3 regions of the Janthinobacterium sp. SUN137 genome follow, and region 2 is predicted to be linked to each of the others. Evidence: predicted binding sites of a transcription regulator. Region 2 holds the regulator's gene; each other region holds the start of a gene.

Region 1 (5,551 bases), on a different contig from region 2:
GTAGGCGCCTGGCTGGATCGCATCGACGGCGGCACGCGTGTCGAAGTAGTCTAGCTGGGTGCCCGGCAAGGATTTGCGGTGCAAGGTGTTCATGTTGGTGCTCATTATTTACGGTCCTTGATCGGGACGAATTCCAGGTCTTCCGGACCCACGTAGTTGGCGCTCGGGCGGATGATCTTGTTGTCGATACGCTGCTCGATGATGTGGGCAGCCCAACCCGAGGTACGCGAGATGACGAACAGCGGCGTAAACATCGCCGTCGGCACGCCCATCATGTGGTACGACACGGCCGAGAACCAGTCCAGGTTCGGGAACATGTTCTTGATTTCCCACATGACCGATTCCAGGCGCTCGGCGATGTCGAACATTTTCGTGGAACCGGCTTCCTGCGACAGCGAACGGGCCACTTCCTTGATGACTTTATTGCGCGGATCCGAAATCGTGTAGACGGGGTGGCCGAAGCCGATCACCACTTCCTTGTTGGCCACGCGCTCGCGGATGTCCGCTTCCGCTTCATCGGCGTTGTCGTAGCGTTTCTGGATATCCAGCGCCACTTCGTTCGCGCCGCCGTGTTTCGGACCGCGCAGCGCGCCGATGGCGCCCGTGATGGCGGAATGGATGTCCGAGCCCGTGCCGGCGATCACCCGGCTGGTGAAGGTCGAGGCGTTGAATTCGTGTTCCGCGTACAGGATCAGCGACGTGTGCATGGCTTTTTCCCACGACGCCGATGGTTTTTCGCCGTGCAGCAGGTGCAGGAAGTGGCCGCCGATCGAGTCGTCGTCCGTTTCCACTTCGATGCGCTTGCCGTTATGGCTGTAGTGGTACCAGTACAGCAGCATGGAGCCGAACGACGCCATCAGACGGTCGGCGATGTCGCGCGCGCCCGGCGCGTTATGGTCGTCTTTTTCCGGCAGGGTGCAGCCCAGCACGGACACGCCCGTGCGCATCACGTCCATCGGGTGGGCGGCGGCCGGCAGCGCTTCCAGCGCCAGTTTCACTGCCGACGGCAAGCCGCGCAGGGACTTCAATTTGGCCTTGTAGCCTTTCAGTTCAGCGGCGGTCGGCAGCTTGCCGTGCACCAGCAGGTAGGCGATTTCCTCGAACTCGCAGCTGTCGGCCACGTCCAGGATGTCATAGCCGCGGTAATGCAAATCGTTGCCGGTCTTGCCGACCGAGCACAGCGCCGTATTGCCGGCGGTGACGCCGGACAAGGCGACGGATTTTTTAGGCTTGAAAGTGGCGGCTTGCGGTGCGTTCATTGATTTCTCCAAAAATTGACTAGTCTCGGTTGCATCACTGCGGGGCCGGCGTGCGGCCCCTGCTTCTTTACTTTTCTTTACTTATTTCTTTTGCGCGGCGAACAGCGCATCGAGCTTTTGCTCGAAATCGTGGTAATTGATCGATTCATACAGCTCCATGCGCGTCTGCATGGTGTCGACGACGTTCTTTTGCGTGCCGTCGCGGCGCAGCGCCTGATAGACGTTTTCCGCCGCCTTGTTCATGGCGCGGAAGGCCGACAGCGGATATAGCGCCAGGCCCACGTGGGCGCTGCGCAGTTCGTCCAGGGTGAACAGCGGCGTGGAACCGAATTCCGTGATGTTGGCCAAAATCGGCACGTTGACGGCCTTGGCGAACGTGGCGTACATGTCCAGGTCCGTGATGGCTTCCGGGAAGATCATGTCGGCACCCGCTTCGACGCAGGCGACGGCGCGTTCCAGCGCCGCTTCCAGGCCATCGACGGCCAGCGCATCGGTGCGCGCCATGATGACGAAGTTCGGGTCCGTGCGCGCATCGACGGCCGCCTTGATGCGGTCGACCATTTCTTCCTTGCTCACGATTTCCTTGCCCGGACGGTGACCGCAGCGCTTGGCGCCCACCTGGTCTTCGATGTGCAGGCCGGCCGCGCCGAACTTGATCATCGATTTCACCGTACGCGCCACGTTGAAGGCGGACGAACCGAAGCCCGTGTCGGCGTCGACCAGCAGCGGCAGGTCGCACACGTCGGTGATGCGGCGGATGTCGGTCAGCACGTCGTCCAGGCTGGAAATACCCAGGTCCGGCAAGCCCAGCGAGCCGGCCGCGACGCCGCCGCCGGACAGATAGATGGCTTTATAGCCGGCGCGCTTGGCCAGCAAGGCGTGGTTGGCGTTGATGGCGCCGACGACTTGCAACGGGGATTCTTCCTGGACGGCCTTGCGGAATGCGGCACCTGCGGAGTATTGAGTCATGTGTTCACCTTATGGGTTTCGGATGGTCCCGAATGTTTCACGGAGTGGCTATGAACATCAGTATTGCAAATGCCGTGCCAGGCCGGCGCGGCGCGGCGAACAACACGTGACGGCAGAGTGAAAACAGGGGACAAGGGGCCAGCCAGCACTGCTCCTGGGCTGTCACGCCAGGGAACAACGATGTCACGTTTGTCCCGTACGATGTTTCATTATCGTTTCATAATTTCATTTTGAAACATAACATTGAAACATGCAACAGCGCTGGCTGAAAAGATGGGGGCAGGCACACGCGCCGCCGGTAGCGCGCAAAAAAAACAGCCGGCGGATGCCGGCTGCGGGAACACGATGACTGAAAGAGTAGAGAACTAGGCCAGCCGCACCAGCGGGTTGGCGATGATGTTGTCGATCTGGCGCACGGCTTCTTCGCAGGCGGCGGCAATGGCGCCCTCCTCGTCGTCGCGCACGAATTGCATGGTCGAGCCTTCGAATACTTCCAGGCCTTCGGCCGTGGCGCGCTCGATGTCGCAACTGGCCGACCATTTGCCGTCGGTGGTGGGCACGGCCAAGGGAACGATTTCCCAGCCTTTATAGTGAATTTTAGAACTGCTATCCATGGGTGCCTCCTTCGTGACTGACTCAATAGTGGAAATCGTAGCATGAAGCGCGGCTGGCAGCGACGTGTTTCACGCGCCAGCCGTAGTCAGGCTCACTTTCGGGCTAAACGATTTACGCTGGCTCAAGGGCGCAGCAGATTATCGACTTCCGTCCTGGCCACTTGCAGGCCCGCCGTGCAAGCCGTTTCGGGGGCCGCGTAGCCGCCCAGGGTGCGGCTGCGCGTGATCGCCTGCGCTTCCGGCTCGCCTTCGCGCTGCAGGCGGTAGGTAAAATCCCATAAATCGTCGTTATCCTTTTGCGGGGTCACGGAAATCGTAAAACCGCGGTACTGTTCGCTGCGTGCAGTGATATCGTTCATGAATTCCTCCTTGGAAGAATGAGGTTACCATGCTGCAAGCGCCGGGGTGCGCACGGCTGTGACGGCCGCATGCCTGCCCCCTTATCTGTTTTCCGCATGTTAAATGTGAATTTGCAGCATTTTTTTAGCGAACTCTGGCGATATAATGCCATTCCCTGTCCGTCCCTTGCCGCCGTGATGACTCCACAAATCCAAGCTTTCTTCGACCCTGCCACCGCCACCGTCACCTATATCGTGTATGAGGCCGATGGCCGGGACTGCGCCATCATCGATTCCGTGCTCGACTACGATCCCAAGGCGGGCCGCACCTCGACCACCTCGGCCGACAAGGTAATCGCCTTCGTGCGCGAACACGGCTTGCAGTGCCGCTGGCTGCTGGAAACCCATGCGCATGCGGATCACCTGTCCGCCGCGCCCTACCTGCAGCAGCAGCTGGGCGGCGACGTGGCCATCGGCGCCGCCATCCAGACGGTGCAGCAGGCGTTCGCCGCCGTCTACCACCAGGGTGCGGCCAAGGCCGACGGCTCGCAGTTCGACCAGCTGTTCGCGCCCGACCAGGTATTCCATATCGGCGCATTGGAAGTGCGCGCGCTGCACGTGCCCGGCCACACGCCGGCCGACCTGGCATACCAGATCGGCGACGCCGTGTTTGTCGGCGACACCCTGTTCATGCCGGACGTGGGCTCGGCCCGCTGCGACTTTCCCGGCGGCTCCGCTGCACTGCTGTACCGTTCCGCGCAGCGTTTGCTGTCGCTGCCGCCGCAGACGCGGCTGTTCATGTGCCACGACTACCCGCCCAACGGCCGCGCGCCGCGCTGGGAAGTGACGGTGGCCGAACAGCGCGCCGGCAACATCCACTTGCGCGACGGCATCACGGAAGAACAATTCGTGGCCATGCGCACGAGCCGCGACGCCACCCTGGACATGCCGACATTGATCTTGCCCGCCATCCAGGTCAACATCAACGCGGGCAAGCTGCCCGAGCCGGAAGACAATGGCGTGCGCTACCTCAAAATACCGCTGAACGCGATCTGATTTCCCCGGCATTCCCCGCCCGCCGCGCCTCCTTTCTTGACACCACGCAAGTCCCACCTCAGGCAATCCGCATACAGTGCAGATTGCCTGAGTTCGCTTGGGCGTCGCTTTTCATCTTTAACGTTGACGGAGCGCCCGCATGTCGCCCGACCCTACGCTAGCTGGCAATTGCATCCTGCTCGCCGAAGCCTAAGGCACGACCTTGTTCAGCCATGCGCTGCTCCAGGCCGTCACGCGCCTGCCCCGTCCCGGCATCGTCATCTTCGTGCATGGCGTCAATTCCGATGGCGAATGGTATGAGCAAGCCGAACAAGGGCTGTGCGCCGGCCTGAATGCGCGTCTGAAGCGCCGCGACGAGTTTCTGGCGATCCCGGGCCCGGCGGCCGGACAGATGCAGGCCCGCCACCTAAGCGCGCGAATTGACGGATGACGGTTTCCTCAATCCCAAGCGCAACGCCACTACCTTCCTGCATCCACCAACTTTGCGCCGAGGACTGACGCTACATAAGTTCATTGCCACGCCGCGCCAGCGACTGGCCCGGGCCTTCGCCACGTTTCTCTGCGTCATTTTCCTGACATGTTGGTCCATCTGGTCGGGCTATGCCGATCACCAGCATGTCCATTCACCTGGAGACTTCATGAAACAGTTCCTCGCGCTGCCCACGCTCGCCGCCTTCTCCATGTTTGCGCTATTGACAGCCTGCGCCGTGAAGCCGGCGCAGAAAGAAGACGGTCTCCCAACAACCACTGTCCAAGCTCCCTTCCGGGCACAGGTCGTGGGCCTGCAGTGGCTCAACCCTCTGCAACGACGCGACTATCCCACCGAGTGGCAACTGCTCTGGACGCTTGGCCTGGCCAAACCCAACAAGAATGACGATATGGTCAGGACGGATCCCAGGGGTTTCAGTACCTTGCAGGCAGTCGCCCCCATTGCCCACGATATCAATGGAAGGGAAACGTTCAAGGGCTATCACCATAAATATCTACTCGAACTCATGACCAATTTTCACGATATCTATTTTTCCAGCCCCACCTACTTCTACCACGTCTACCCCAAGGATCAAAAACAGAACTGGCGCGAACTGGCAGGCATCCGCGTGGAATATGCCCTGCCTGACGGAAAATTCGATCTGGCAGAAGTTCATCAAACAATAAAAGATGAAATTATCAGCAACTTCGAAATCGGCAACCCCCACTTCCCCACCCTCTGGACCCGCGCCACCCCGCCCGACGTGCGCATCACCCTGGGCGGCAACAACGCGGGTTTTACCTCCCTGAAAGCCGCGCTGGCCTACCTGGAAGCGCATCCGAAGGA
Region 2 (5,551 bases):
TGTCGCACGAATTGCGTCCGAACCAGAATCCGGCCAGCCGCCGCACCCTGATCGAGTGCATTTCGGAAGAGCGCGAACGCCTGTCGACCATCGAACAGCTGGGCCATGTGATCGACACGTCGGAACTGAGCGCCAACAAGCTGCGTGCCTGGATCAAGGATATCGTCGCCTCCGAACGCGCGCCGCTGACCCTGTTCTTCGAATCGTTCGCCTTCAAGCTGGGCGTGCCGCTGGACGCCGATTTCGTCTTCGACGTGCGGGCCTTGCCGAATCCCTATTACGACCTGGCCTTGCGCCCCCTCGACGGCCGCGACGCGCCCGTGATCGCCTTCCTCGACGCGCAGCCGAGCGCGCTGGAACTGCTGGCCGATATCCGTGCCTTCATCGAAAAATGGTTGCCGTCATTCAAGTCCGACAACCGCAGCTACCTGACGGTAGCCCTCGGCTGCACGGGCGGCCAGCACCGCTCCGTGTACATGGCGGAGCGGCTGGCACAATATTTCGGCCCCAACGAGCGCGTGGTACTGCGCCACCGCGAGCGCAGCTAATTAATCGAGGTGGCGCAGCGGATGCGCCGCAGCCGGCCAGACGGGGGCAAAGAAGCGCGCCACCATGGCTGTATCGACTTCGTCCAGGCTGGCGGGGTTCCAGCGGGGCGCATTGTCCTTGTCGACCACCAGCGCGCGCACGCCCTCGAGCACTTCGCCATGTTCGAAATTGTGGCGCACGACTGTGCGCTCCAGGCGCAGGCAATCGGCCACGCCCAGGTGGGCGCCCCGCTGCAGCAATTCCAGGGTCACCGACATCATCAGGGGCGAACGCAGGCGCATGGCCGCCAGCGCCTTGGCGGCGAACGCGCTGTCATCCTGCGCCAGCGAAGCCATGATGGCCGCCACCGAACCCGCGCTGAAATGGCGGTCCAGCGCCGCGCGCGCCGTGGCCAGGGGAGAAACGCCTGCCTCGGCCTGGAATGGCGCCGCCAGCGCCTTGATGGCCACCGGCAAGGCCTCGCCCGGCGTCGATTCAAACAGGTCCAGCAGCGCCCCCATCTGCGCTTCAGGCAGGTAGACATCGGCCAGGCCCGTGTACAGGGCGTCGGCCGCGTTGATCGTCAAGCCCGTCAAGCCCAGGTACAGGCCCAGCTGGCCGGCCAGGCGGGACAGGAAATAACTGCCGCCCACGTCCGGAAACAGACCGATATTGACTTCCGGCATGGCCATGCGCGTGCGGCCCGTCACGATGCGCAAGCGGTTGCCTGGCCCGGCTTGCGCCACGCCCATGCCGCCGCCCATCACCACGCCATCCATCACAGCGATATACGGTTTCGGGTAGAAATGAATTAAATGATTTAAAGCATATTCTTCCGTAAAGAAATCTTCCAGCAAGGCGCTGCCGCCTTGCGGCGTGGCCAGACCCGCATCGTAAAAGAAACGGATGTCGCCACCGGCGCACAGGGCCTTGTCGCTGCTGGAGCGGATCACGACGGCGTCCACCTGCGGATCGTCGCGCCAGGCCAGCAGGGCCGCGCTCAGCGCGCGCACCATCTCCAGCGACAGGGAATTCAAGGCTTTCGGACGGTCGAGCACGATGTGCCCGGTGCGGTTGCCGATGGAAGTCTGGACGAAGTCGCTCATGGCAGGCTAGAAAGAAGTGAAAGTGCGAATATTCTAATGCCTGCGCGGGGAACATTGCGTTCCGCTGGGCGCAAAAAAGGGCGCAATGTGCGCCCTTAGTTGATCACAACTGCTGGAAGCGGGTGGCCTTAGACGGCGACGACGGCTTCCTCCTCGGAGTTGTCTGGCAGATGCTTGATCGCCTCTTTACCGTGCCCTTGCACTTTGGTTTTGTATTTCATCACTTGCCTATCGAGCTTGTCGATCAGGGTATCGATCGCGGCGTACAGGTCGTGCGCCAAGCTTTCCACATAGACAGTCTTGCCGCTCAAACGCAGGTTGACTTCAGCCTTTTGACGTTTTTCTTTCTCTTTGAGGTTATCCACGGTCAGAATCACGGCGATATCGATGACTTGATCGAAATGACGTTTCACGCGCTCCAGCTTCGTTTGTACGTATTCACGGATGGCTGGTGTCACTTCGAGATGATGTCCGCTGATGGTGAGATTCATACACACTCCTAAAGATGATCGGGTTCGTGCGGTCCATCCTATCCGGCCCGCAGAGGAACCGAAAAAAACTTACAAACACTTACGCAGGCTCACTGGCGGAATTTTTAATGCTTCCCGGTATTTGGCAACAGTACGTCGCGCAATCACCATGCCTTGTTCCCCCAGCATGTCCGCAATCTTACTGTCGGATAAAGGATTTTTAGGGTCTTCTGCTCCTGTCAGTTGCACGATCAATGCCCGTATCGCCGTCGATGACGCTTCGCCCCCCGCTTCGGTGGCGATGTGGCTACCAAAGAAATATTTCAACTCGAACATGCCGTGCGGGGTCAGCATGTACTTTTGAGTTGTTACCCGCGAGATAGTACTCTCGTGTAAACCCAGTGTATCAGCTATTTCACGGAGCACAAGGGGGCGCATGGCAACGGCCCCATGCGAGAAAAAGTTCTTTTGTCTTTCTACTATCGCCTGCGCCACGCGCAGGATCGTGTCGAAGCGCTGGCGCATATTCTTGATCAGCCACTTGGCTTCCTGCAACTGTGCACCCATGGCGCCCTCCCCCTTGCCCTGCTTGAGCAAGTTGGCGTACATGGCGTTGACGCGCAGGCGCGGCATGACGTCGTTGTTCAGGGTGACTTGCCAGCCATTGCGCGCGCGCTTGACGACGACGTCGGGCACCACGTAATCGGAGACGTCCGAGGCGAACACGGCGCCCGGATGCGGATTGCACTGGCGAATCACCGTCTGCGCTTCGCGCAAGTCTTCATCGTCGCAATCGAGGGCTTTTTTCAGCTTGTTGAAATCGCGCTGGGCAAACCAGGCCAGGTGCTTTTCCACGATCACGAGGGCCATGCGCCGCGTCACCATGGCGATGTGCGGCAAGCGCTTGATTTGCAGGGCCAGGCATTCGGACGCGTTGCGCGCGCCCACGCCCGGCGGATCGAAACTTTGCAGCAGCGACAAGGCCGTGCGCATCTCGTCGGCGTCGATTTCCAGCTCTTCCGGCAGGCGCGCCAGGATGTCGTCGAGCGACTCTTCCAGGTAGCCATTGTCGTCAAGCGCGTCGATGATCAGCTCGACCAGCGCGCGGTCGCGCAATTCGAGCACCGTCACACGCATCTGCTCCATCAGGTGTTCGCGCAGGGTGCAGTGATGGGCCTCCAATTGCGGACGCGAATCTTCGTCGTCGGGCGCCTTGCCCCGGCTTGCCTCGCTCCAGTCGCTGTCGCCGCCATCCGCGGCGGCCGGGCTGTCGCCCCCCTCGCCGTCAAACGCTTCCGCTTCGGCCGGCGCCGCAGGCGCCTCCTGGCCTGGCGGCTGAGGCGGCGCTTCGGTCGGCGCGGCCGTGGAACTCAAGGCCCCGTCGGACAGCAGGCGCAGCGAGCGGTCGAGCGGATCATCGAGGCGTTCGAGCAAGGGATTGTCTGTCAGCAATTGCTCGAGTTCCTGGTGCAATTCCAGGGTAGACAATTGCAACAGGCGTATCGATTGCTGCAACTGCGGCGTCAGTGCCAGGTGCTGCGAAGTGCGCAGCTGCAATGATTGTTTCATTGGCTTACATGCGGAAGTGTTCGCCCAGATAGACCCGGCGTACCGACTCGTTCGCGATGATGTCGTCGGGGCGTCCCGACGCCAGCACCGAGCCCTGGTTGATGATGTAGGCACGGTCGCAAATACCCAGCGTCTCGCGCACATTATGATCGGTAATCAGCACGCCGATATTGCGCTCCTTCAAGAAACGCACGATGCGCTGGATCTCGATCACGGCGATCGGATCGACGCCGGCGAACGGCTCGTCGAGCAGCACGAAACGGGGATCGGTGGCCAGCGCGCGGGCGATTTCCACGCGGCGGCGTTCGCCACCGGACAGGGACAGCGCCTGGTTCTCGCGCAGCTTTTCAATCTGCAAGTCGGCCAGCAATTTATCCAGCCGCTCCTCGATCTCGGCCTTCGTCAGCGGACGGCCTTCGACGGTCTGGATTTCCAGCACGGCGCGGATATTGTCTTCCACCGTCAGCTTGCGGAAGACGGACGCTTCCTGCGGCAGGTAGGACAGCCCCATCTGCGCACGGCGGTGGATCGGCAGGCTGGAGATATCCACGCCGCTGATATCGATACTGCCGCCATCGGAAGGCACCAGGCCGACGATCATGTAGAACGAGGTGGTCTTGCCGGCGCCGTTCGGGCCCAGCAAGCCCACCACTTCGCCGCATTCGACTTGCAGCGAGACATCATGCACGACTTGCCGCTTGCCATAGGTTTTTTGCAACCCGCGAACGATCAGGGTGCTGCCGCAACGTGTATTTTCCATTATTTCTTTCCTGGCGCGGGCGTGGCCGGCGCTTTCTCCGCTGCCGGCGCCTTGGTCTTCGGCTGGATCACCATGCGCACGCTGCCGCCATCGGCGGTGCTGGTGCCGCTGTTGGAATTTTCCATCGCAAATTCTTCCTTGCGGCTGTCATACGAGATGAAGGCGCCGTTGGCCACATCGGTGACTTTCGCCCCTTCCAGGCGCGTCAGCTTGGCTCTGGAAAACAGTTTCACCACTTCCGTCTTGTTGTCGTATTCCACGCGCTCCGCTTCGCCTTCGACCCACAGGTCGCCCGCGCCATCGCGCTTCTGGCGGAAGGTCGCGAGCTTGCCGGGATCGGCCCAGAAGGTGATGAACTGGTAGCCTTGCGGGTCTTCCGTGATCAGGGCCCGGCCCGCCTTCATGGTCAGGGTACCCTTGACCAGCACGACGTCACCCGTCAGGGTGCGCACCTGCTTGATGTCATCGACGTGGCCGCTGCGTGCCGTGATGACGGCTTCCTTCTCGGAATCGGCCTTCTCGGCATGCGCCACGCCCATGATGGCCAGCGAAAATACGGTCAACAGCAAGATGTTCTTCATAATATGGTTTCCTTGTTTCATTCTGTCATTTTGCCGCCGCGGCCGGGCGCGGTTTCGGCGGGAGGACCATGCGCAGCGCATTCTGCACTTCCACGACGCCGGTGGCGTTATTCGCCTTCATGCCGACGCCATTGATGCGCGAGGCGCCCGTCAGGATATCGACAGGCACATCCGTTTCCATTCTTTCCTCGTCCGGGAACACCGTCAGCGCTTCCGTCTTGACCGTCAGGTTCTGCGCCTTCGGACTGGCCACGCGGTCGATCACGACCTTGCGGTGCAGTTGCAGCCGGGTATTATCCTGGTCGATATGCGCCAGTTCCGCATTCATGTTCATCGGCGGCATGCCTGGCGTGAGCTTGCGCACGAAGGGCTGGTCGATATCGGACGAGTCGTCCAGCGGATAATGCGTGAGCTTGGTGCCCGACACGATATAGCTGGGTTTACCCGTCAAATCCATGCGCACCAGGCTGAAATTGGTGATGAAATAGTCAGGTTCATCCAGATGCTTGCTGGCCGTGATGTCCTGGCCATTCTTGT
Region 3 (5,551 bases), on a different contig from region 2:
ACGGACAGGCCCAGCACGATATCCGCCAAGGTAAATTGCTCGCCGCACACATACGCGCCCGTGCGCTGCAGCTGCTGTTCCAGCACGCCCATCATCTTGTTCCATCCGGCAATACCTGCGGCCAGCTGGGCCGCATCCTGGTGTGCCGGGCTGTGGCGCACCAGCGACATGAAGGCGTAGCGCCAGCTGTTGTTGAGGTCGCCCATTTGCCAGTCCATCCATTTTTCCACTTCCGCGCGGGCGCGGGGATTACTTGGCAGCAAGTCGTCGCGGCCCGCCTGGGCGCACAGGTAGCGGCAAATCGTGTTCGATTCCCACAGCACCAGGTCGCCGTCGAGCAGCACGGGCACCATGGCGTTCGGGTTCAGGGCCAGGAAGGCCGGGTCGTCCGTGGCGCGAAAGCCGCTGCCCCAGTCTTCGCGTTCGTACGGCAAGTCGAGTTCCTCGCACGTCCACAAGACTTTGCGGACATTGATCGAGGCGGCTTTTCCAAGAATTTTCAGCATGCAGGGCTCCGAAGGGCGAATGAGTGATCTGCTACTGTAGCGGAAATGACCACGCCGCGCATGTGAAAGTGCCTTGCATAGTTGCGCTTTTCTTGGCATCGTAGCCACCCATGAAACCTATGCGCCACCACATGTCCAAAATCCTCGCGTTCAGCCGCTTTTCCGTGCGCGATTTCCTCGCCACCGCCGGCCCCACCTTGCTGCTGGTCGGCGCGTTTTGCGCGCTCGCTTACTGGCTGGTCGACCCGGCGCCGCCGCGCAAGGTAACCCTGTCGACAGGGCAGGACAATAGTGCCTACGAAGAGTTCGGCAAGAAGTACGCGGCCACCCTGGCCAGGCACGGCATCAAGGTGACCTTGCAGCCGTCGCTGGGCTCGCAGGAAAACCTGCAGCGCTTGAACGCGGGCAAGACCGATATCGCCTTCGTGCAAAGCGGCTCGACGGAACACGAAGATGCCGAGCGCCACGGCCTCATTTCCCTGGGCAGCTTGTTTACGGAACCCGTCTGGCTGTTCATGCGCGAAGACAAGGCGGTGACGGAACTGACGCAATTGAAGGGCATGAAGATCAACCTGGGGCCGGAAGGCACGGGCGTGCCCGGCCTGTTCCGGCAGTTGCTGTCCGTGAATGGCGTGGAAGCGAAAGAGCTGACGGTCAGCGACTTGCAGAACACGCCCGCCACGGTGGAGTTGCTGGAAGGGCGCATCGACGGTCTCGTGTTCAGCTCGGCGCCGGAAGCGCCGCTGATCCAGATGCTGCTGCAAACGCCGGGCATCAAGCTGTTTGATTTTTCGCAAGCGGAGGCGTACACGCGGCGCCTGCCTTTCCTCACGCATGTCGTCTTGCCGCGTGGCATCGTCGACCTGGGGCAAAACATTCCCGCGCAGGATTATCACCTGATCGCGCCGACGGCCACCCTGGTCGCGCGCGAAGACTTGCATCCGGCCCTGGTCGACCTGTTCGTGCAGGCGGCGGCCGGCATCCATGGCGGCACGGGCTGGTTCCAGCAGCAGGGGCAGTTCCCGTCCGCGCGCTACACGGAAATTCCCGTGGCGCCGGAAGCGTTGAAGTTCTACAAGGATGGCGCGCCCGTGTTGCAGCGTTACATGAGTTTTTGGCTGGCCAATTTCTTCGACCGCATGTGGGTGCTGGTGGTGGCGCTGGGCGCCCTGATCCTGCCCCTGTCGCGCGTCGTGCCGCCCCTGTACGTGTGGCGCATCCGTTCGCGCGTGTACCGCTGGTATGGCCAGCTGCGCACGGTCGAGCAGGCGCTGGAAGATGTGCCGGAAGGGCAGCGCGCGCACGTGTATGCGGAACAATTGAAACGGCTCGACCAGATCGAGGAAATGGTCAACCAGATCTCGATTCCCCTGTCGTTTGCCGATGGCTTGTATGGCTTGCGCAGCCACATCAATTTCGTGCGCAAGCGCATATTGACCCTGATGGGCGAGCATCCGGCCGCGGAGGCGGGCGAGCCGGCCTAAGCGCTTAGCCCGCTTAAACGAGGGTGATCGACAGCTTGCGCCCGAGCAGCGCGGCGGCCCGCTCCAGGGTGGAGAGGGTCACGTCGCTGCTGGGGTCGAGCAGGCGGTCGAGTTGCGAACGGCTCGTCTGCAGCAGCGCCGCCATGCGCGTCTTCGACAGCGATTGTTCATGCATGGCCTGCGTCAGTTGCCAGGCGATCACTTCCTTGATGGCGCGGGTTTGCGTTTGCTCAAAGATGCCTTCTTCCTTGAGGAAGTCGTCGAGACTGCTGCCGAGGTGGGGAGCGGTGGCGTTCATGTCAATTCCTTGTGGCGTTTGCGGGCCAGCGCCAGGTCGTCGTCCGGCGTGGCAAAAGCGGGCGCACATGGATGGTTGTAGCCGATGGCGGACCGCATGGTGGCCCGCCAGATCAAACACTGTTCAGATAATTCGGCGGCCAGCGTCAGGCGCCCAGCCACGGCAAGCCCGCCTTGCACCAGCCGCCGATCTGCTTGCGGTGGCCGTCGGCGTCCTTGTCGCCCTCGAAGCCTTCGAGGATATCGAAGCAGTTGCTATAGCCGTGTTCGGTCGCCAGCTTGGCTGCGTGGCGCGAACGCACGCCGGAGCGGCACAGGAACAGCAGCACCTCGTCCTTGCCGGCCTGGGCCGCCAGCTGCGCGAGGAAGTCGGGATTCGGCACGCCGCCCGGGTAGGTGGCCCACTGCACCGCACCATGCTGGGTATCGGCGATGTCGACCCGGCCCACCCAGTCGCGCTCGGCAGTCGTGCGCACATCGATGAGCTTGACGGCGGCATCGCCTTGCAGCAAGTCATACGCTTCCTGCGGCGTGACGGCGCCGGCATACGGCGTACCTTCATTGGCCCGGCTGCGGGCGGTGGTCAGGATGTCGGCGGCGGTGGTCATGGCGTCCTCGATGAAAGTGGGCAGGTGTGTGTACGATTATAGTGCGCCGTCCGCGCCCCGCAAACGGGAATCCATGGTGCACGGCGCATGCACCACAAGGAGGCATTTTTCGGTAATTCGCACAAAATGCACGATAATGGTGCGTTATTCGTTTTTTGCACTTGCTTAGTGCATTCTTGATTTGACGCAAACGCGTGTCAAAATCGCGGGCAGGAAAACTTTCACTGGGATGGCAGTAATTTTGTCGCCGGCACCAGGGGGCTCCGGGAGCTGGCATGGAATCTGCTATGATCCTTATGAGTTTTGGTGGCACGCAATGTTTGCTTCGCTTCATCAGCCCAGACGCACTAAGGTCGGCTCACCCCACATTCATTTAGGAGATACGCATGGCAATGACAGCCGCAGAAGTCTTGAAGATGGTAGAAGAAAACGAAGTCAAATTCGTTGATTTCCGCTTTGCCGATACCCGTGGTAAAGAGCAGCACGTGACGGTTCCCGTGTCGCACTTCGACATGGACAAATTCGAGTCGGGCCACGCCTTTGACGGTTCTTCGATCGCTGGCTGGAAAGGCATTGAAGCGTCCGACATGATCTTGTTGCCGGATCCAAACACGGCCAATATCGATCCGTTCATGGAAGAAACGACCCTGTTCATGCAGTGCGACGTGATCGAACCGTCGGACGGCAAGGGCTACGACCGCGACCCGCGCTCGATCGCGAAACGCGCCGAAGCCTACCTGAAATCGTCGGGCATGGGCGACACCGCCTACTTCGGCCCTGAGCCGGAATTCTTCATCTTCGACAGCGTGCGCTGGAAGATCGACATGTCGGGCTGCTTCGTCAAGATCGGTTCGGACGAAGGTTCGTGGTCGACCGGCAAGGACATTGAAGGCGGCAACAGCGGCCACCGTCCTACCGTCAAGGGCGGCTATTTCCCAGTGCCACCAGTGGACAGCTTCCAGGACATGCGTTCGGAAATGTGCCTGATTTTGGAATCGCTGGGCATCCCGGTTGAGGTACATCATCACGAAGTGGCCGGCGCCGGTCAAAATGAAATCGGCACCAAGTTCTCGACCCTGGTCGAGCGCGCCGACTGGACGCAAAACCTGAAATACGTGGTGTGGAACGTGGCGCACAGCTATGGCAAGACCGCCACCTTCATGCCGAAACCTATCGTTGGCGACAACGGTTCGGGCATGCACGTGCATCAATCCGTATGGAAAGATGGCAAAAACCTGTTCGCCGGCGACGGCTATGCCGGCCTGTCCGATTTCGCCCTGTACTACATCGGCGGCATCATCAAGCACGCCAAGGCACTGAACGCGATCACGAATCCGGGCACCAACTCGTACAAGCGTCTGGTACCAGGCTACGAAGCGCCAGTGAAACTGGCGTACTCGGCGAAAAACCGTTCCGCCTCGATCCGTATCCCGCACGTGGCCAATCCAAAAGGCCGCCGCGTCGAAGCGCGCTTCCCGGATCCGCTGGCGAACCCGTACCTGTGCTTCGCCGCACTGCTGATGGCCGGCCTGGACGGCGTTGCCAACAAGATCCATCCGGGCGAAGCCGCCTCGAAAGATCTGTACCATCTGCCGCCGGAAGAAGATGCACTGATCCCGACCGTGTGCGCTTCGCTGGAAGAAGCACTGGAAGCCCTGGACAAGGACCGCGAGTTCCTGACCCGCGGCGGCGTGTTCAGCGATTCCATGATCGACGCGTACCTGGAGCTGAAAATGCAGGACGTACAGCGCATGCGCATGACCACGCATCCTGCCGAGTTCGACATGTACTACTCGCTGTAATGGCGCCACGCCGGCAATGTGCCGGTAGTGAATAAAAAACGCGGGTGAGGCGATGGTCTTGCCCGCGTTTTTTTATGCAAGGCGCCAAGGCGGTGACAGTGCGGTGTTGTATAGTCGGCCCAGGAACGATGCGGCACGAGCCGACAGGAGTGAAGATTGACCAAGCATTACAGAATGGCGCTGATGGCAGGATTGCTGGGCGCGGCGGCACAGGCGCACGGGCAGCTGTATGTGTGCGCCGATGCGCAAGGACACAAGACGTACACGGACAGGAGTGCTGGCAAACATTGCCAGCTGCTCGATTTGCCGGGCGCCATGACGGAGCCGCCACGCAGGCCGGCGCCGCTGGCCGGTGCGCCGGTACGGCCCGCCCTGCAGGCGGCGGCCACGGCGGCGCCTGCCGCCGGCGCGTTTCCCAAGGTCGATGGCGCCGAGCAGCGCGCGCGCGACCTGGACCGGCGCCAGATCCTGCAGGACGAATTGCGCAGCGAAGAGCAGAAACTGGCGGCGCAGCGCCTGGAATTTAACGGCGGCCAGCCCGAGCGCCAGGGCAATGAGCGCAACTACGCGAAATACCAGGAAAGAGTGGCGCAGTTGAAGGACAACATTAGCCGGACACAGCAAAACGTCGAGGCCCTGAAACGCGAGATTGCGAATATCCGGTAAAGCACATGACACTAGACAACCATTCCAGCCGTCCCGCCCACCTGGCCGGCCTTGATTTGCTGGCCTCGGCCGTGATCCTGCTCGATGGCGACGGCCGCATCAGCTATGCCAACGCGGCGGCGGAAAACCTGCTGGAAAGTTCCTTGAAGGCCCTGTCGCGGCAAAAACTGACGGCGCTGTTCCTCAAT

Evidence for each region. The regulator sigma-54, encoded in region 2, starts transcription at its own class of promoters, with help from an activator protein. The targets are predictions, from matches to a motif close to TGGCANGNAANCTGCTTT.
Region 1: the regulator sigma-54 is predicted to act here: its motif matches at 2,291-2,308, upstream of prpB (methylisocitrate lyase).
Region 3: the regulator sigma-54 is predicted to act here: its motif matches at 3,167-3,184, upstream of glnA (type I glutamate--ammonia ligase).

The regions. Positions count from the first base shown of each region.
Region 1 covers NZ_JAPWHZ010000002.1:195,639-201,189, reverse strand. The annotation lists gene acnD (Fe/S-dependent 2-methylisocitrate dehydratase AcnD) at 1-93, opposite strand, end outside; gene prpC (2-methylcitrate synthase) at 105-1,259, opposite strand; gene prpB (methylisocitrate lyase) at 1,341-2,228, opposite strand; gene O3298_RS08960 (hypothetical protein) at 2,594-2,842, opposite strand; gene O3298_RS08955 (hypothetical protein) at 2,965-3,201, opposite strand; gene O3298_RS08950 (MBL fold metallo-hydrolase) at 3,379-4,236, shown strand; gene O3298_RS08945 (hypothetical protein) at 4,439-4,666, shown strand; gene O3298_RS08940 (hypothetical protein) at 4,875-5,551, shown strand, end outside.
Region 2 covers NZ_JAPWHZ010000004.1:590,873-596,423, reverse strand. The annotation lists gene rapZ (RNase adapter RapZ) at 1-548, shown strand, start outside; gene O3298_RS23145 (enoyl-CoA hydratase/isomerase family protein) at 549-1,634, opposite strand; gene hpf (ribosome hibernation-promoting factor, HPF/YfiA family) at 1,763-2,125, opposite strand; gene O3298_RS23135 (RNA polymerase factor sigma-54) at 2,195-3,673, opposite strand; gene lptB (LPS export ABC transporter ATP-binding protein) at 3,678-4,433, opposite strand; gene lptA (lipopolysaccharide transport periplasmic protein LptA) at 4,433-5,014, opposite strand; gene lptC (LPS export ABC transporter periplasmic protein LptC) at 5,040-5,551, opposite strand, start outside.
Region 3 covers NZ_JAPWHZ010000005.1:470,087-475,637, reverse strand. The annotation lists gene O3298_RS26090 (glutathione S-transferase family protein) at 1-506, opposite strand, end outside; gene O3298_RS26085 (TAXI family TRAP transporter solute-binding subunit) at 638-1,990, shown strand; gene O3298_RS26080 (Fis family transcriptional regulator) at 2,004-2,288, opposite strand; gene O3298_RS26075 (rhodanese-like domain-containing protein) at 2,434-2,895, opposite strand; gene glnA (type I glutamate--ammonia ligase) at 3,282-4,697, shown strand; gene O3298_RS26065 (DUF4124 domain-containing protein) at 4,881-5,363, shown strand; gene glnL (nitrogen regulation protein NR(II)) at 5,369-5,551, shown strand, end outside.